One region of the Bradyrhizobium sp. USDA 4532 genome, then DNA from elsewhere that is predicted to be linked to it. Evidence: predicted binding sites of a transcription regulator. Region 1 holds the regulator's gene; each other region holds the start of a gene.
The links. The regulator LexA, encoded in region 1, represses DNA repair genes until DNA is damaged. The targets are predictions, from matches to a motif close to TGTTCNNNNTGTGTTCNG.

Region 1 (5,873 bases):
GACGACGGTGGTGTGCGCGGGAACAGTCTCGCGATGAATGCAACGCCACGTACAATCCACACACCGGTCACTGAAATCGAGGACATTGCCGCCTGCCCGCAATTCTCGTACACGGTTTCATGCAATGACCTCGCAATTCACTCCCAACTCCGTCGACGTGCTGCTGTTCGATATCGGCCGCGTCGTGCTCGACATCAACTTTGACAAGGTGATGGCGCACTGGGCGCAGCATGCCGGGTGTGCGCCCGCCGAGCTCGCCACGCGCTTTGTCGTCGACGACAGTTTCAAGCATCATGAGATCGGCCGGATCGACGACGCGGCTTTCTTCGAGAATCTGCGCCGGACGCTCGGCATCAACATCACGGACGCCCAGTTCCTCGAAGGCTGGAACGCGATCTTCACCGGCGAGATGCCGGGCATCGCCCCGCTGCTCGCGGCGGCCGCCAAGCGGATGCCGCTCTACGCCTTCTCCAACACCAATCCGGCCCATGTCGCGCATTTCTCGGTCACCCACGCCGACCTGCTCAGCCATTTCCGCAACGTCTTCCTGTCCTCGAGCATCGGCTTCCGCAAACCCGACGCCGAGGCCTATGATCATGTGGTAAAAGCCATCGGCGTGCCGGCGTCGCGGATCCTGTTTTTCGACGACCTGGCCGCCAATATCGAAGGTGCGCGGGCCCGCGGCCTTTATGCTATCCACGTGACATCGACGGATGACGTGGCAAGGGCTTTGACCGCACTTGGAATTTGAAGATTAGGAATTGAGGAACTCTGAGCGTGGCCCTGATGCCGGTTGCCGATGCCCTGTCCGCCGTCCTCGCCGGCGCCGAACCGCTGCCGGAGGAGATGGTCGCGCTCGATGCCGCCTACCACCGCACGCTTGCGCACGATCTCGCGGCGCTCCGCACCCAGCCGCCGCAGCCGATGTCGGCGATGGACGGCTATGCGGTGCGCGCCGCCGATGCGGCTGATCTAAAGGCCCGGCTCAAGGTGATCGGCGAAGTCGCCGCCGGCCGGCCGTTCGAGCGGACGGTCGGCGCCGGCGAGGCGGTGCGGATCTTCACCGGCGGCGTGATCCCCAATGGCGCCGACGCGGTGATCATCCAGGAGGACACCGCCGTCGACGGCGACCACATCACGATCACGGAGGCCGCCAGCGTCGGGCGGCACATCCGCCCGGCTGGGGTCGACTTCCGTGAGGGCGAGGTGCTGCTCGCCGGCGGCAGCCGCCTGTCCGACCGCGCGCTGTCGCTGGCGGCCGCCATGAACTATCCGGAACTTGCGGTGCGCCGCCGCCCGAAGGTCGCGGTGCTGGCGACCGGCGACGAGCTGGTGATGCCGGGCTCGCAGCCCGGTCCCGGCCAGATCGTCTATTCCAACGGCTACGCGCTGCGGGCGCTGGCGCGCGCCGAAGGCGCCGAGACCGTCGACCTCGGCGTTGCCGCCGACACGGTGGAGGCGACCACGGCGGGCATCCGCCGGGCGCGCGAGGCCGGTGCCGATGTCCTGATCACGACAGGCGGCGCCTCGGTCGGCGACCACGATCTCGTCAAGCGGTCGCTGGAAGCCGAGGGGGTCGAGATGGCGTTCTGGCGGATTGCGATGCGGCCCGGCAAGCCGATGATGCATGGCCGGCTCGGCGCGATGCGGGTGATCGGCCTGCCGGGCAATCCGGTGTCGTCCTATGTCTGCGCCTTCCTGTTCCTGGTGCCGTTGATTCGGGCGCTGAGCGGCCGGAAAGTGATTCGTCATCGCCGCGCGAGCGCCCTGCTCGGCCGCGACCTCGCTGCCAACGACCAGCGCGAGGACTATCTGCGTGCGCGGCTCGAAGCGCGCGAGGACGGCAGGCTGATCGCAACGCCGGTGACGCAGCAGGACTCGTCGCTGCTCGGGAATCTCGCTGCGGCACGGGCACTTCTCGTGCGTCCGCCGTTTGCGGCAGCTGCCGTCAAGGGCAGCGAATGCGAGATTCTGACACTGCCCGAATAGGGTTTTCGCGCCCCGCCGATTGTGCGTTGCCCGACACGTTCACCGGAAATTAAGTGGTTGCGGAACACATATCGAACATATAGTGTCCGTTCATGATTTGTTTCGAGTACTGGTGTCTACATTCGGGAAGCTGCATGGAAGCAGGTGCATTGAGCACATGCTCCTGAGGTCAGGCCCGGCCTGCAGGCCCCACCAGAAGAGTCTCGGAATCGAACGACGCTATCAACCGGGGGAATACTCGAGATGCTCACGCGCAAACAGTACGAACTACTGCGTTTCATCAATGAACGTCTGAAAGAGGCCGGCGTACCGCCCTCCTTCGACGAGATGAAGGATGCGCTCGACCTGCGCTCGAAGTCCGGTATCCACCGCCTGATCACTGCGCTGGAGGAGCGCGGCTTCATCCGCCGCCTGCCGAACCGCGCCCGCGCCATCGAGGTCATCAAGCTGCCCGAACTCTCGGCCGGCGGCGGCAACGGCCGCCGCGGCTTCACGCCCAGCGTCATCGAAGGCACCCTCGGCCGGCGCGCCAGCACGCCGCCGATTGCCGAGGACGACGGCAACCGTCCGGTCGCGGTCCCCGTGATGGGCCGGATCGCCGCCGGTACGCCGATCGAGGCGCTGCAGACCCGCAGCCACACCATCAGCGTGCCGCCCGACATGCTCGGTGCCGGCGAGCACTATGCGCTCGAGGTGCGCGGCGACTCGATGGTCGATGCCGGCATCCTCGACGGCGACATGGCGCTGATCCAGCGCAACGACGTCGCCAATACCGGCGACATCGTGGTGGCGCTGATCGACGAGGAGGAAGCCACCCTGAAGCGCTTCCGCCGCCGCGGCGCATCGATCGCGCTCGAGCCGGCCAACACCGCCTATGAAGTGCGCATCCTGCCGCCGAACCGGGTCCGCATCCAGGGCAAGCTGATCGGCCTTTATCGCAAATACTGAATTGCAAATACTTGCGGCGGCCGGGAACGAGCAACACGTCGGATCGTTCCTTGCATGATAGTGTAGCGTACGGCCTGCCCGATGCGCTCCGATACCTCTCGCGCAGCGTCGCGTGTTTGTGATCGGAGCGATCTCGGACCAGTCGTACAATCGCCCAGAAACGAGCAGACGCTCGTTCGCTATCGTCCACTCTGGTAGAGGCCCTAATGCCTCAAGGAGAGGCACGGGTCGCTACCTCGAAATGAGGAGCCATCCGATGTGTGACTATAGTCTGCACGCCGTGGCATCGCGCCCCGCCATTGTCGGAGAGACGCTGATCACGACGACGTTCCGCGGCACGTCGACCCGCGGCTTTGCTTCGGAGAATGACCCCACTGTCGCGGTCTGCATGCTGCCGGGCACCGAGCTCGCTTTCGCCGAGAACGTTCGCTACGACAGCCGCTGGATCTGGACCAAGACGCTGAACTATCGCGTCGGCGTGTTCAACGAAGTCGAGCCCGACGTGCCCGATCGGCATCATGACGCGGTCGAATTCCCCGACGGCAGCCATGTGCTGGTGACCCAGCTGGTCGAGGGACAGCGCGTCAGCGTGCTGCAATTGCCGGCGCTGCATCCGCCGGTCGAGCAGAAGCCGAAGGTTGTGGAGCGGCGGCCCTCCGCATTCGCAACGCTGTTTTTGGGTTGAGCGCATCGTCGCCGCGGAATGAGCTGTTCGGCGGCGGATGACCTAAGCAATTTCGGGCGACCCCGGACTCCCGCTTCCGGGGCGCAGAAGGAGATTTGCGTCGGCCGGCACCTTGGCGCATCATCGGGTACGGAGGACGTGCGCGGTGGTCGATAAGGTCACATGGCAAAAGGCTGGACGCGTCACGGAACCGGGCCGCTACATGTTCCGGTTCGGTTGGCTGACGGTAACGGCCGACGACCTGAAAGTCTGGGAGCAATTTCCCGAGGCTTCCTTCACTCTCGTCAAGAAGCCCGACGCCGGCCCCGACTCCGACGAATACCATCTCGGCCTGTTCGAGCTGCCAAGCGCGCCCTTGCCGGACCACGGCTAATCATCGCCCTGCAGATCGGTCTCGGCCGGCGTCGCATCCACCGCAGGCCGCGGCGCGGGGGCGCGTAGCGTCGTCTCGCTCTCGCCGTCGCCGGAAACCGCCGGCGACCACGGCCGGTCGATCCCGCCGGGCTTGACCGCATCGACGACGTAGCCGTCCCTGCTCCGCCGCAGCACCAGCGCGCCGTGGCGGCGCAGCCGCTCGGCATCGATCACCGATGCCGCGCAGCCCTGCGGCGCCCGCCGCGCCGTCACGATCAGGGCTGCGCGCTCGCAGTCGTCCGCCAGCGCCTCCGACCGGGTCGCCAGCGCGACGAAGGTGCCGCTTGGTCCCTGGGTCACGCAGCCGCCGGCATCGCACGAGACGCCCTCGCCGAGCGACGCATCGGTGGCGGTGCGCGCGTCGGCGTCCGCCGCCAGCCACTCCTTGACCAAAAATGCATCCTTGGCGCTGTGCATCAGATGCAGCCGTCCATCACCGCCACCGCGACATTGCGGCCGTCGCCCGAGATCAGCACGTCCGGCTGCGGCACCCTGAGCGCCCAGACCGAGGCCACCAGCAGCAGCACCGCACCTGACCAGCGCAGCGGCGTGCGCAGCAGCCCGAGCAGGATGATGCCGGCGCTCGCTGCGATCAGCGGCCCGATGCCGAACGCCGCCATGCGGCCGACCGCGCCCGGGAGTGCGGCGACCCATTGCGTCACCAGGATCATCCAGTCGATGCCAAGACCCATGATCGCCCAGAACACGCCGTCGAAGCCGAACGGCATGGCGACGAGCCCCAGCAGGCCGGCCGGCATCACGACCGCCGAGACCACCGGCATCGCCGCGAGGTTGGCGAGCAGCCCGTAGGGCGTCACGCGGTGGAAATGGAACGCGGCATAGGGCGTCGTCGCCAGCCCCGCCACCAGCGAGGCCAGTATCAGCATCGTGAGCTCCCGGCCGCCCCACAGCGCGACGCGCGCGGTCGTCGAATGGTCGGGCGACGCCAGCAGGTTCGGCAGCCCGATCTGCACCAGCGCCACCAGCCCGAGCGTTGCCGCAAACGACATCTGGAAACTGGGATGCACCAGCGCCTCCGGCGCGATCGCGAGCACGATCAGCGCCGCCACCGCCAGCGTCCGGAAGGTGATCGCGCGGCGGTCGACGATCACGGCGAGCAGCACCACGGCGGTCATGAAGAACGACCGCTGCGTCGCGACCTCGGCGCCCGACAGCAACAGATAGAACGCCGCGGCGACCAGCGCGGCCGCCGCCGCCCATTTCTTGATCGGATGCGCCGCCGTCAGCGCCGGAAACAGCGCGAGCAGCGCGCGCACCGCGAAGAACACGACGCCGGCGACCACGGCCATGTGGTAGCCGGAGATCGACAGCACATGGCCGAGCCCCGAGATGAACATCGCATCGTTGACCGGCGTCGAGATCGCATCGCGCCGGCCGGTGAGCAAGGCGGTTGCGATCGCGCGCTGGTCGCCGTCGAGCGTGGTGCGAATCCGCGCGTCGATGGCGTCGCGCAGGCCCTGCATGAAGGCGGCGTAGCGCAGCGCAAAGCCGCCGGTCGCAGGCGGCTCCCTGGTCTTGACCGCGCCCATCACGAAGCCGGAGGCGCCGATGCCCTGGAAATACAGGTCGCGGCCGAAATCATAGGAGCCCGGGCGCTGCGGCCCGAGCGGCGGCATCAGCCGTGCCTTCAATTCAACGAAGCTGCCGACATCGGGCGCGGTGCCCTTCTTCACCGAGAGCCGGACCCGATCGAGCTTCGTCATGTCGCGCGGGCTCTCCATCGAAACCACACGCAGCACGAAACGATCGGTCTTCTCGCGGATGTCGCGCGTCTCGACGAAGCCGGTCAGCGCCACCGAGAACATCGGCCGCGCCA
Region 2 (5,873 bases), 310 kb from region 1:
TCTTGATGACCTCGAGATTGTGCTCGATCACCACCACCGTGTTGCCCTGGGCGACCAACTCGTGCAGCACCTCGAGCAGCTTGGCGACGTCGTGGAAGTGCAGGCCGGTGGTCGGCTCGTCCAGGATGTAGAGCGTGCGCCCGGTGGCGCGCTTTGACAGCTCCTTCGCCAGCTTGACGCGCTGGGCTTCGCCGCCCGACAGCGTCGTCGCCTGCTGGCCGACATGGATGTAGTCGAGGCCGACGCGGTGCAGGGTCTGGAAGGTCTCGCGCACGCGCGGCACCGCCTTGAAGAATTCGGCGGCTTCCTCGACCGTCATGTCGAGCACGTCGGCGATGCTCTTGCCCTTGAACAGCACCTCCAGCGTCTCGCGGTTGTAGCGCTTGCCCTTGCAGGTGTCGCAGGTGACGTAGACGTCGGGCAGGAAGTGCATCTCGATCTTGATGACGCCGTCGCCCTGGCAGGCCTCGCAGCGGCCGCCCTTGACGTTGAAGGAGAAGCGCCCGGGCTCGTAGCCGCGCGCCTTCGCCTCCGGCAGGCCGGCGAACCATTCGCGGATCGGCGTGAAGGCACCGGTATAGGTCGCGGGGTTGGAACGCGGCGTGCGGCCGATCGGCGACTGGTCGATGTCGATGATCTTGTCGATGTGCTCGAGGCCCTCGATGCGGTCGTGCGGCGCCGCGCCCTCGCTGGCGTTGTTCAGCTTGCGGGCGATGGCGCGGTACAGCGTGTCGATCAACAGCGTCGACTTGCCGCCGCCGGAGACGCCGGTCACGCAGGTGAACAGGCCGAGCGGGATTTCGGCCGAGACGTTCTTGAGGTTGTTGCCGCGGGCGTTGACGACCTTGATGGTGCGCCGGTGGTTCGGCGGCCGCCGGTCGGGCACAGGCACCGACAACTCGCCGGTGAGATACTTGCCGGTCAGCGATTTCGGATTGCGCATGATCTGGTCGGGCGTGCCTTCGGCGACGATGTGGCCGCCATGCATGCCGGCGCCGGGCCCGATATCGAGCACATAATCGGCGAGGCGGATGGCGTCCTCGTCATGCTCGACCACGACCACGGTGTTACCGAGGTCGCGCAGCCGCTTCAGGGTGTCGAGCAGGCGGGCATTGTCGCGCTGGTGCAGGCCGATCGACGGCTCGTCCAGCACGTAGAGCACGCCGGTGAGGCCCGAGCCGATCTGCGAGGCGAGGCGGATGCGCTGGCTCTCGCCGCCGGACAGCGTGCCGGAGGAGCGCGACAGCGTCAGGTAGTTCAGGCCGACGTCGAGCAGGAAGGTCAGGCGCTCGCGGATCTCTTTCAGGATGCGCGTTGCGATCTCGTTCTGCTGCGCGTTCAGCGCCTCCGGCACCGTCTCGAACCATTCGCCGGCGCGCTTGACCGAGAGCTCGGAGATCTCGCCGATGTGCTTGCCGCCGATCTTGACGCACAGCGCCTCCGGCTTCAGGCGGTGGCCGTTGCAGCCTTCGCAGGGCACGTCGGAGAAATACTTGCCGAGTTCCTCGCGCGCCCACTCGCTCTCGGTCTCGCGGTAGCGGCGGTTGATGTTGGTGATGACGCCCTCGAACGGCTTCTTGGTGTCGTAGGAGCGGACGCCGTCCTCATAGGAGAACTTGATCTCGTCGTCGCCGGAGCCGTGCAGCAGCGCGTTCTGGACCTTCTTGGTGAGGTCCTTCCACTTGGTGTCGAGCGTGAACTTGTAGTGCTTGCCGAGCGCGGTCAGGGTCTGGATGTAGTAGGGCGAGGATGATTTCGCCCAGGGCGCGATCGCGCCCTTGCGCAAGGTCAGCTCCTTGTCGGGGATGACCAGGTCCGCGTCGATATGCTGCTCGACGCCGAGGCCGCCGCAGGCCGGACAGGCGCCATAGGGGTTGTTGAACGAGAACAGGCGCGGCTCGATCTCGGGGATCGTGAACCCGGAGACCGGGCAGGCGAACTTCTCCGAGAACAGGATGCGCTCGGGCCCGCTCTTGTCGTGGATTTTGGCGGTTTTCTTCTTGTCCTCTTTCTTGTCGTCCTGGGCGGCCGCCGCCGGCGCGTCGGCATATTCAATCACGGCGAGGCCCTCGGCGAGCTTCAGCGCGGTCTCAAAGCTTTCCGCGAGGCGCTGGGCGAGGTCGGGACGCACCACGATGCGGTCGACCACGACGTCGATGTCGTGCGGGAATTTCTTGTCGAGCGCCGGCGCCTCGGACAGTTCGTAAAAGGTGCCGTCGATCTTGACGCGCTGAAAGCCCTTCTTGAGGTACTCGGCGAGCTCCTTCTTGTACTCGCCCTTGCGACCGCGCACGACCGGCGCCAGCAGATAGAGGCGGGTGCCTTCCGGCAGCGCTAGCACGCGATCGACCATCTGCGAGACGATCTGGCTCTCGATCGGCAGGCCGGTGGCCGGCGAATAGGGCACGCCGACGCGCGCCCAGAGCAGGCGCATGTAGTCGTAGATCTCGGTGACGGTGCCGACGGTGGAGCGCGGGTTCTTCGACGTGGTCTTCTGCTCGATCGAGATCGCCGGCGACAGGCCGTCGATCTGGTCGACATCCGGCTTCTGCATCATCTCGAGGAACTGGCGCGCATAGGCCGACAGCGATTCGACGTAGCGGCGCTGGCCCTCGGCATAGATGGTGTCGAACGCGAGCGACGATTTGCCGGAGCCGGACAGGCCGGTGAACACCACGAGCTTGTCGCGGGGAATCTCGACGTCGATGTTCTTCAGATTGTGTTCGCGCGCGCCACGGATCGTGATGGCGCGCGATGAGGAGCCGGCGTTCTGTTGGCGCTTCGCCTTGAGCACTTCATCCATAGCGACAGTTCCGGGCGCATGCTTGGCGCCTTTTGGGCGCGCATCGCCGGTGATGCCGGGACCTTGCGCCGATGGGGTGTGAAGACTGGAACGTAGGAAGAACGGTCGACAATTTCCAGTGCTGAGTCGCGTCCATCAACGGATAGTTTGCCTGATGGCAGCAGCCGTCAGCAGCGCCGGTTCCGCTAGAGCCTTTTCCCGCTTCGATGGGATCGGAACGGGAGCTCTGGATTCCTGCTGTGACGCGTTTTCTTGACGCGAACCGCAATTCACTTCGCTCGAAAACGCGCTTACGCAAAAAGGCCGGCGCTAGGCCGGCCAGTGCGATCTGACCGCCGATGGCGGTCAGGCAATTCGCTCAGGCTTAGTACTTGGCGACGATCGGGCCGCCGAAGTGATAGTTGACGCCGAACTGGGCGCTGTGCAGCTCGAGCGTACCGGACGGCACGCCGAAATAGTTCTCGCTGTCGAGGCTGCGATACAGGTATTCGCCCTTGATCGACCACTGCGGCGCGATGAACGCCTCGACGCCGGCGCCGACGGTCCAGCCGGAGTGAAAGTTGCTCTGCGAGGCGGTCACGCCGAGCGCGGTGACGCTGACCTCGTTGTTGGCCCAGGCGTAACCGCCGGTGCCATAGAACAGCACCTTGTCGACGGCGAAGCCGAGGCGGCCGCGCACGGTGCCGAGCGAGTCGATCTTGCTGCGGGCGGTGACGCCGAGCGCGGAGACCGATGCGTCGATGTCAGCGCCTGCGGCGTCGACCTCGAGGCCGTACACGATGTTGCCGGCTTGCCAGTTGTAGCCGATGGTGCCGCCGCCGAAGCCGCCTTCCATGCTCGGGGTGCCGGAGTTCTCGCTGGCGTAGCCGCCGAAGCCACCGACGTAGAAGCCGGTCCAGTTGTAGATCGCGGCTGGCGGCGGAGCCTTCACGTAAGGCGCGCGTGCCGCCATGTCGGCGGCCATTGCCGGTGCAAAAGCGCTCAGTGCAAACATGCCGGCCGAGGCCAGCAAAACAGTCCTCATTTTCAAAGTCCCAGTCCCATTTTCTTGTTGTCCCTTCAGATATCTTGAAGAGAGCGTCACAGCAGTGTCGCGTGACGTGCTGGTGCTTCTACAGAGAAATGCCGGAACGTGTGTATCCGCGAAACCACAACGCACCGAAAACGGCCCCGGTGAGGTGCGCGTGCACACGCAACGAAAAAGCCGGCGCACAAACAGGCGCAAACAAAAAGGCCGGCGCGAGGCCGGCCTTTCGTCTGGATCAATCGGCCTGGCGCGATCAATAGCGCGCGACGACCGGACCACCCCACTTGTAGTTCACGCGGACGGTAACGAGGTCGACGTCCTGGCGATCGCGGATGGTGCTGTTCAGCGTGCCGTTGGGGGCGATCAGGTTATAGGTCTTGTCCTGCATGAACAGGTGGTCGTATTCGATGCCCGCGGTCCAGTTCGGCGCGAAGCCGACTTCGATGCCGGCGCCGACGGTGCCGCCCCAGCGGGTGTCGCTGGCGCTGCCGACCAGCACGCCGGTTGGGGTGAAGTAGGTGTTGAAGCGGTTGTCGGTCAGCGCCGCGCCGCCCTTGGCGTAGAGCAGCACGTTGTTGACGGCGTAACCGATCTGGCCGGTGAACAGGCCGAACGCGTCGATCTTGGACTGGTTGGTGAACAGGCCCGGGAAGATCGCGCTGTTGTTGCTGCCCTTCAGGTCAGCCCAGTCGCCCTGCGCTTCGAGGCCGAACACCCAGGCGCCAGCCTGCCAGCGATAACCGATCTGGCCACCGGCGACGCCGCCGGTTGCATCATGGCAACCATCTGATGCGAGGAAGATGCCGGCCGGGAGCTGGTCCCAGCAATTGTGGCTCGAGCCCCAGCCGCCGTTGGCGCCGATGTAGAAGCCGGTCCAGTCATAGATCGGGGCAACCACGGGCGGCGGCGCCTTGGTGTACGGGCGCGCAGCGAGATCGGCAGCCGCGGCAGGCGCAGCAAACGCAATCAGAGCAACCGTACCGAGCAAAAACTTCTTCATTATCAATCCCCCAGCACCCCGATCGGCTTCCAAACGGTCCCGAAGCACGATCCCAGACGCGAGCGCCCGCGCCATGGTTGGAGCTATACGCTGATTCAACCGAAAACGCAGTCTCCCAAATGCAACACTCGCGGGAGAAGTATCGATAAGGCAAGCTGCTGATTTGTTTGTTGTTTTTCTAAATCTTGCTGCCGAGCGTCGGCCTGCACCGAGATCGACTGCCGCTCTGACGGCACTCGCCGCTTCTACGGATGGTTGTGGCGAACAAAACTGGAACGATGCCGGATCCGGTGCTATATCCCGATATCCGTGGATAACCGCGAGACGGCAAAGGCGACGAGCCGGCACCGGCGTATAGGGTCATCCACGACGCCTGCGGCGTAAGTGGCGAAGGTTGAGAGTGGCGGCCGAATGTCCGGACGCCCGGTTTTTGAGTGGAGATGATGCGATGGCAGGAAGCGTGAACAAGGTGATCCTGGTGGGAAACCTCGGCAAGGATCCGGAAATCCGGCGGACGCAGGACGGCCGTCCGATCGCAAACCTTTCCATCGCCACCTCGGAAACCTGGCGCGACAAGGGCACCGGCGAGCGCAAGGAAAAGACCGAGTGGCACCGCGTCGTGATCTTCAACGAGGGCCTCTGCAAGGTCGCCGAGCAGTATCTGAAGAAGGGCGCCAAGGTGTACATCGAGGGGCAGTTGCAGACCCGCAAATGGACCGACCAGAGCGGCGTCGAGAAGTACTCGACCGAAGTCGTGCTGCAGGGCTTCAACTCCAACCTCACCATGCTCGACGGGCGTGGCGGTGGGGGCAGCAGCTTCTCCGATGATGGCGGCAGCGATTTCGGTTCGGCCGGACCAGTCAGCTCGGCGCCGCGCCGCGCCGTCGCCGCGGGTGGTGGCAGCAGCCGCAACAGCGACATGGACGACGACATCCCGTTCTGAGCAGCGGTCGCGCTTCCGTCGATTCCGTCAGGCGCCGTTCCGTGAAGATCATTTCCCGGAACGGTCGTTGCGATCGGCACCAGCAATTTCCTCGTGTGGA
Region 3 (5,873 bases), 3.6 Mb from region 1:
TACAGCAGTTACTTTCGACGGAACCGCCGTCGGCCCGCATCCGATGCGCAGCTCTCGCCCACGCAAGCGCGCTCAGGACACCACTGGCCCCTTTGCGCCGAGCGTGACCTGCACGATCTCGGGCGGCACGCCGAGGCGGAACGGCATGATGCTGCAGCCGAGGCCGCCGGAGACGACGACGTCGCATTTCAGCTTGATATGGCCATAGGCGAGCCGCATGCCGTGCTTCACCGGCACCGCCGGCGACCAGCCGAGCAACCTGACCTGCCCACCATGGGTGTGGCCGGACAGCTGCAACGCGACGCGCGAGGGCACCCGGAGCGCGACGTCGGGCTCATGCGCGAGCAGGATCACCGGCGCGTCGTCCGTGACCTTGGCAAGCGTCGCGTTGAGATCGTCGACGCCGATGCGCGAGACCTGGCGATAGGGCCGCGCCGCCATGAAGGCGAGCTGGTCGCCGAGACCGGCGAGCCAGAACGGACGACCGTCCTTGGCGAGCCGCACCGCGTCGTTCTCGTAGACCGGAATCCCCGCCCCTTCCAGCGCGCGGCGCGCGAGCGGGATGCCGCGCCCCAGGCGCTGTACCGCCTTGTCTTCCCAGTAGTCGTGGTTGCCGAGCACGGCGTGTACGCCGAGCGGCGCCTTCAGGCCCTTCAGCACCGCGGCCCAGTCGGAGGCCGGAATGAAGCGGGTGACGCGGCGCAGCCCGGCGACATAGTCGCCGAGCAGCACGATGATGTCGGGGTTCAGACCGTTCGTCCGCTCGACGATCTCAGCGATGCGATCGAGCGACATCCAGGGATCGCAGGCGTGGATGTCGGCGAGCGCGGCGATCTTGAGCGGAAAATCCGCCGGCCATTGCCGCGGTGACAGATCGTAGCGCGTGAGCGCGAGGCGGACGACCGGCTCGCTCAAGCCATAGGCCGCGGTCGAAGCGGTGGCGGCGGTCAATCCGCCGAACCCGCGCAGAAAATGACGACGTGAAATCATGGACGTGTGATCGGTGATGCCTGGCGCTTGTCGAAAACACTCTGGGCTATCATAGGCCCTTTGATTGGAGCGAAATTGGGCCGTGCTTGTGCAGACAGCCTGCAGAGATGCCGCAATGGTTAGCAGGCAAGGTTACCGGCGGCGCGACGCGCCGCATCAACACGTCTCTTCACGTCTTCGAGAGCGGAGGGCTTTTGTTCAAGCATGAAAACCGCTTCGCCCTCTTCCGGATCATGCGTCAGTCCTCGTCGCCATTGCTGCCGAACAGGCCGAACTGCGAGGGATCGCGGTTCGGCTCGGCGAGGCCGAGATGGCGGAAGGCGTGCGAGGTCAGAAGCCGGCCACGCGGAGTACGCTGCAGATAGCCGCACTGGATCAGATAGGGCTCGATGATGTCCTCGATCGCATCGCGCGGCTCCGACAACGCCGCCGCCATGGTCTCGACGCCGACCGGCCCGCCGCCATAGTTCAAGGCAATGGTGGTGAGATAGCGCCGGTCCATCGCGTCTAACCCGGCGCTGTCCACCTCGAGCGCGCTCAACGCCCGGTCGGCGATGCCGCGGTCGACGGAATCGGCGTCCGCCGCGGAGGCAAAGTCGCGCACCCGGCGCAGCAGGCGGCCGGCGATGCGCGGCGTGCCGCGGGCGCGGCGCGCGATCTCGTTGGCGCCGTCGGCCGTCATGCCGATGTTGAGCACGCGGGCACCGCGGGTGACGATCTTCTCGAGCTCTTCCTCGGTGTAGAAGTTGAGCCGGATCGGAATGCCGAAGCGGTCGCGCAACGGATTGGTGAGCAGGCCTGCGCGCGTCGTCGCGCCGACCAGCGTGAACTTCGACAATTCGATCTTGACCGAGCGCGCCGCCGGACCCTCGCCGATGATCAGGTCGAGCTGAAAGTCCTCCATCGCGGGATAGAGCACTTCCTCGACCGCTGGGCTGAGGCGATGGATCTCGTCGATGAACAGCACGTCGCGTTCTTCGAGATTGGTCAGCAGCGCCGCGAGATCGCCGGCCTTCGCAATGACAGGGCCGGACGTGGCACGAAAGCCGACGCCGAGCTCACGCGCGACGATCTGCGCCAGCGTGGTCTTGCCGAGGCCGGGGGGACCGACGAACAGCACGTGATCGAGCGCCTCGCCGCGTTTCTTCGCAGCCTCGATGAAGATCGAGAGATTCTTGCGCGCCTGGGCCTGACCGACGAACTCCGTCAGCGACTGCGGCCGCAGCGCGGTGTCACCGACATCGTCGGAGCGGCGTTCAGGCGAGACCATGCGCGAGGGCGTATTCATGATGCGAGACTAACACGAGATTGTTCTCCCTCTCCCCGCTCTTGCGGGGAGAGGGTTGGGGTGAGGGCTGCTTCCGCGAGCGCAATGTGTGTCGAGACCTGTACCCACTCACCCGGATCGCATCTGCGATGCGATCCGACCTCTCCCCGCAAGCGGGGCGAGGTGAAGAACAGAGGCGCTCCAATCCACTGATCACTTCGACAGTTCCTTCAACCCCAGCCGGATCAGCTGCGCGGTCTCGGCCTTCTCACCGGCGCTGCGCGAGGCGGCGGCGATGGCGGCGGCGGCCTGCGGCTGGCCGTAGCCGAGATTGACCAGCGCCGAGATCGCGTCGGTGACCGGACGTGGCGCGCGGTTGTTGTCGATCGCGCCTGACAGTTGCACCACCGCGGGATCGACATCGGCAAAGCCTGGCGCCTTGTCCTTCAATTCGCTGACGATGCGCTCGGCGACCTTCGGCCCGACTCCCGGCGTCCGCGCCACCGCCGCCTTGTCGCGCAGCGCGATGGCGTTGGCGAGATCGGTCGGCGGCAGCGTGCCGAGCACCGCGAGCGCGACCTTGGCGCCGACCCCCTGCACGGTCTGCAGCAGGCGAAACCATTCGCGCTCATGATCGGTGCGAAATCCGAACAGTTTGATCTGATCCTCGCGGACATAGGTCTCGATCGAGAGCACGGCGGCGCCGCCTGGCGACGGCAACGCCTGCAACGTGCGGCCCGCGCAGTGCACCTGATAGCCGACGCCGCCGACGTCGAGGATCACATAGTCCTCGCCATAGGAATCGATCAGGCCCTTCAGCTTGCCGATCATAGGTTCGCCACCCTGAGCCGCAGCGCGGTGCTCTGGCGGTGATGCGCGTGGGTGATCGCGACCGCGAGCGCGTCCGCGGCGTCGGCGGACGGCGGCTCGGCTTTCGGCAGCAGGATCTTCAGCATCACCTGGATCTGGTTCTTCTCGGCATGTCCGGCGCCGACCACCGTCTTCTTGACCTGGTTCGGCGCGTATTCGGCGACCGAGATACCGAACATTGCGGGCGCCAGCATGGCGACGCCGCGCGCCTGGCCGAGCTTCAAGGTGGCAACGCCGTCTTTGTTGACGAAGGTCTGCTCGACGGCCGCCTCCACCGGTCGGTGGTCGGCGAGCACGGCGGCCAGCCCCTCATGGATCGCGAGCAGCCGGTTCGCCAGCGGCAGATCGTCCGGCGGTTCGACCGAACCGCAGGCGATATAGACGAGACGATTGCCTTCGGTCTCGATCACCCCCCAGCCGGTGCGGCGGAGACCCGGATCGATACCGATGATGCGGACGGGAGAGCGAATCGGCTGGGATGTCATGGGCTAGTGATACCGCCTGCGCCGGGAGAACGAAACACAAACGGAGCCTCATACCCGGGAAAGCACAATAGCCGCAATCGTCATGCGCGGGCTTGACCCGCGCATCCATCGATCAGAGAAGCCTTTGCTTTTTGATGGATTGCCGGGTCAAGCCCGGCAATGACAAAGCAAACTACCCGCCCATCTTCGCGATCAGTGCGTCGGACACCTCGAAATTGGCGAACACGTTCTGCACGTCGTCATGCTCGTTGAGCAGGTCCATCAGCTTCAGCAGTTTTTCGCCGGTCTCGTCGTCGACCGCGACGGTGTTCTGCGGCTTCCAGGTCAGCGCCGCCTTGCGCGGCTCGCCGAACTTCGCTTCCAGCGCTTTTGCGACTTCGCGGAAAGTGTCCTGCGAGGCGTAGACCTCGTGGCCGCCTTCGCTGGAGACCACGTCGTCGGCGCCGGCCTCGATCGCGGCGTCCAGCATGGCGTCGTCGGAGGCGACCTTGGCGTCGTATTCGATGATGCCGGTGCGGTCGAACATGAAGGCGACCGAGCCGGTTTCGCCGAGATTGCCGCCCGACTTGGTGAAGAAGGAGCGGATATCGGAAGCGGCGCGGTTGCGGTTGTCGGTCAGCGCCTCGACGATGACGGCGACGCCGCCGGGGCCATAACCCTCGTAGCGGATCTCGTCATAGTTCTCGCCCTCATTGCCCGCGGCCTTCTTGATGGCGCGGTCGATATTGTCCTTGGGCATGTTCTCGGCGCGGGCCGCGACCACGGCGGCGCGCAGCCGCGGATTCATCGCCGGGTCCGGGGTGCCGAGCTTGGCCGCCACGGTGATTTCGCGGGCCAGCTTGCCGAAAAGCTTCGACTTCTGGGCATCCTGCCGGCCCTTGCGGTGCATGATGTTCTTGAATTGGGAATGGCCGGCCATGCGACGTCTCTTCGGAGCTTAGGGTCTGAACAGGGATGGAAAACGCGGCCTTATAGGCCCCTCACGGTCAAAATCAAAGGATCGGCGGGGCCCTCCGGCGGAGGAATACTACCGCAAGCCGGAATATGAGGCACTTGTTAACCATGACTTCATGCCCGGGTGCGAGGATCGCCCCGTCCCGCCGCAACTTTCCACAGCCCCAAAGAGCCCACATGGCGTTCGGTTTGTTTCGAAAGCAAGTGCCGGAGCCGGCTGCGCCGGCCGTCGCGCCGCAGGTTCCAACCGCGGCCGCAGCCCCTGAGGTCTCGACCGAGACTGATTCGGCCAAGGATTCCTCCAAGGAGATCCTGGAATTGCTGGAACTCGAGCTCGGCGCGATGATCCGCCAGCTCGAACGCGCCGCGAGCTCGGTCGCCGACGGCGCCGAGGCAACGGCTGCCAAGCTCGCTACGATCCGCGCCCGCACCGACGCGCTGACCGGCCGCAGCAGCGATGCGCAGAGCACCGCGACGACGTTCTCGCAAGCCGCCGACCGCTTCACCCACTCCGCCGAGGGCATCGGGGCACAGGTGCGCAGCGCGAGCCAGCTCGCCGACGACGCCGCGGCCGCGGCGCGCGAGGCCACCGCCAATGTCGATCGCCTGCGCGAATCCTCGGCCGCGATCGGCAACGTCGTCAATCTGATCGCACAGATCGCGCGGCAGACCACGCTGCTCGCGCTGAACTCGACGATCGAGGCGGCGCGCGCCGGTGCCGCCGGCAAGGGCTTTGCGGTGGTCGCAACCGAGGTCAAGGCGCTGGCGGTGCAGACCCAGAGCGCGACCGAGGAGATCACCCGCAAGATCGAGGCGCTGCAGAAGGACGCCACCGGATCGGCGGACGCGGTGCACCGCATCTCCCAGGCGATCGAAAAGATCCGCCCGGTGTTCGAGAACGTCAACGGCGCGGTCGCCGAGCAGAATGAAATCACCGGCGAGATGGGCCAGAACGCCGCCTCCGCCTCGCACTTCATCGTCTCGGTCGGCACCAGCGCCGGCGAGATCGACAGTGCAACGCGCGAAGCCGCCGCGCATGGCGACAATGTCGCCAGGGCCGGCAAGGCGGTGACCGCCTTCGCCCAGAAGCTGAAAGCGCGCTGCGCGGTGCTGCTGCGCCAGGACGAGCGCGGCGATCCGCGCAAGAACGAGCGCCTGCCCTGCAGCCTCAAGATCGAGATCACGACCGCGCGCGGCATCGTCACCGCACCGGTCTACGAAATCGCGATGGACGGCATCCTGATCGGCGGACCCGATGCCGGGAAGCTGCCGGCGCAGGAGACCCTGAACGCGACATTGCAGGAGAT

Region 2: the regulator LexA is predicted to act here: its motif matches at 2,890-2,907, upstream of uvrA (excinuclease ABC subunit UvrA).
Region 3: the regulator LexA is predicted to act here: its motif matches at 3,638-3,655, upstream of ruvC (crossover junction endodeoxyribonuclease RuvC).

The regions. Positions count from the first base shown of each region.
Region 1 covers NZ_JALJZN010000001.1:1,291,774-1,297,646, reverse strand. Annotated here, with positions in the region: gene J2R76_RS06285 (HAD family phosphatase) at 125-751, shown strand; gene glp (gephyrin-like molybdotransferase Glp) at 778-1,989, shown strand; gene lexA (transcriptional repressor LexA) at 2,233-2,937, shown strand; gene J2R76_RS06270 (hypothetical protein) at 3,194-3,622, shown strand; gene J2R76_RS06265 (hypothetical protein) at 3,768-3,995, shown strand; partial or broken gene J2R76_RS06260 (ComEC/Rec2 family competence protein) at 3,992-5,873, opposite strand, start outside.
Region 2 covers NZ_JALJZN010000001.1:1,600,216-1,606,088, reverse strand. Annotated here, with positions in the region: gene uvrA (excinuclease ABC subunit UvrA) at 1-2,803, opposite strand, end outside; gene J2R76_RS07765 (outer membrane protein) at 3,168-3,827, opposite strand; gene J2R76_RS07760 (outer membrane protein) at 4,084-4,830, opposite strand; gene J2R76_RS07755 (single-stranded DNA-binding protein) at 5,279-5,773, shown strand.
Region 3 covers NZ_JALJZN010000001.1:4,926,818-4,932,690, forward strand. Annotated here, with positions in the region: gene J2R76_RS22575 (metallophosphoesterase) at 73-990, opposite strand; gene ruvB (Holliday junction branch migration DNA helicase RuvB) at 1,229-2,278, opposite strand; gene ruvA (Holliday junction branch migration protein RuvA) at 2,471-3,088, opposite strand; gene ruvC (crossover junction endodeoxyribonuclease RuvC) at 3,085-3,612, opposite strand; gene J2R76_RS22595 (YebC/PmpR family DNA-binding transcriptional regulator) at 3,785-4,531, opposite strand; gene J2R76_RS22600 (methyl-accepting chemotaxis protein) at 4,744-5,873, shown strand, end outside.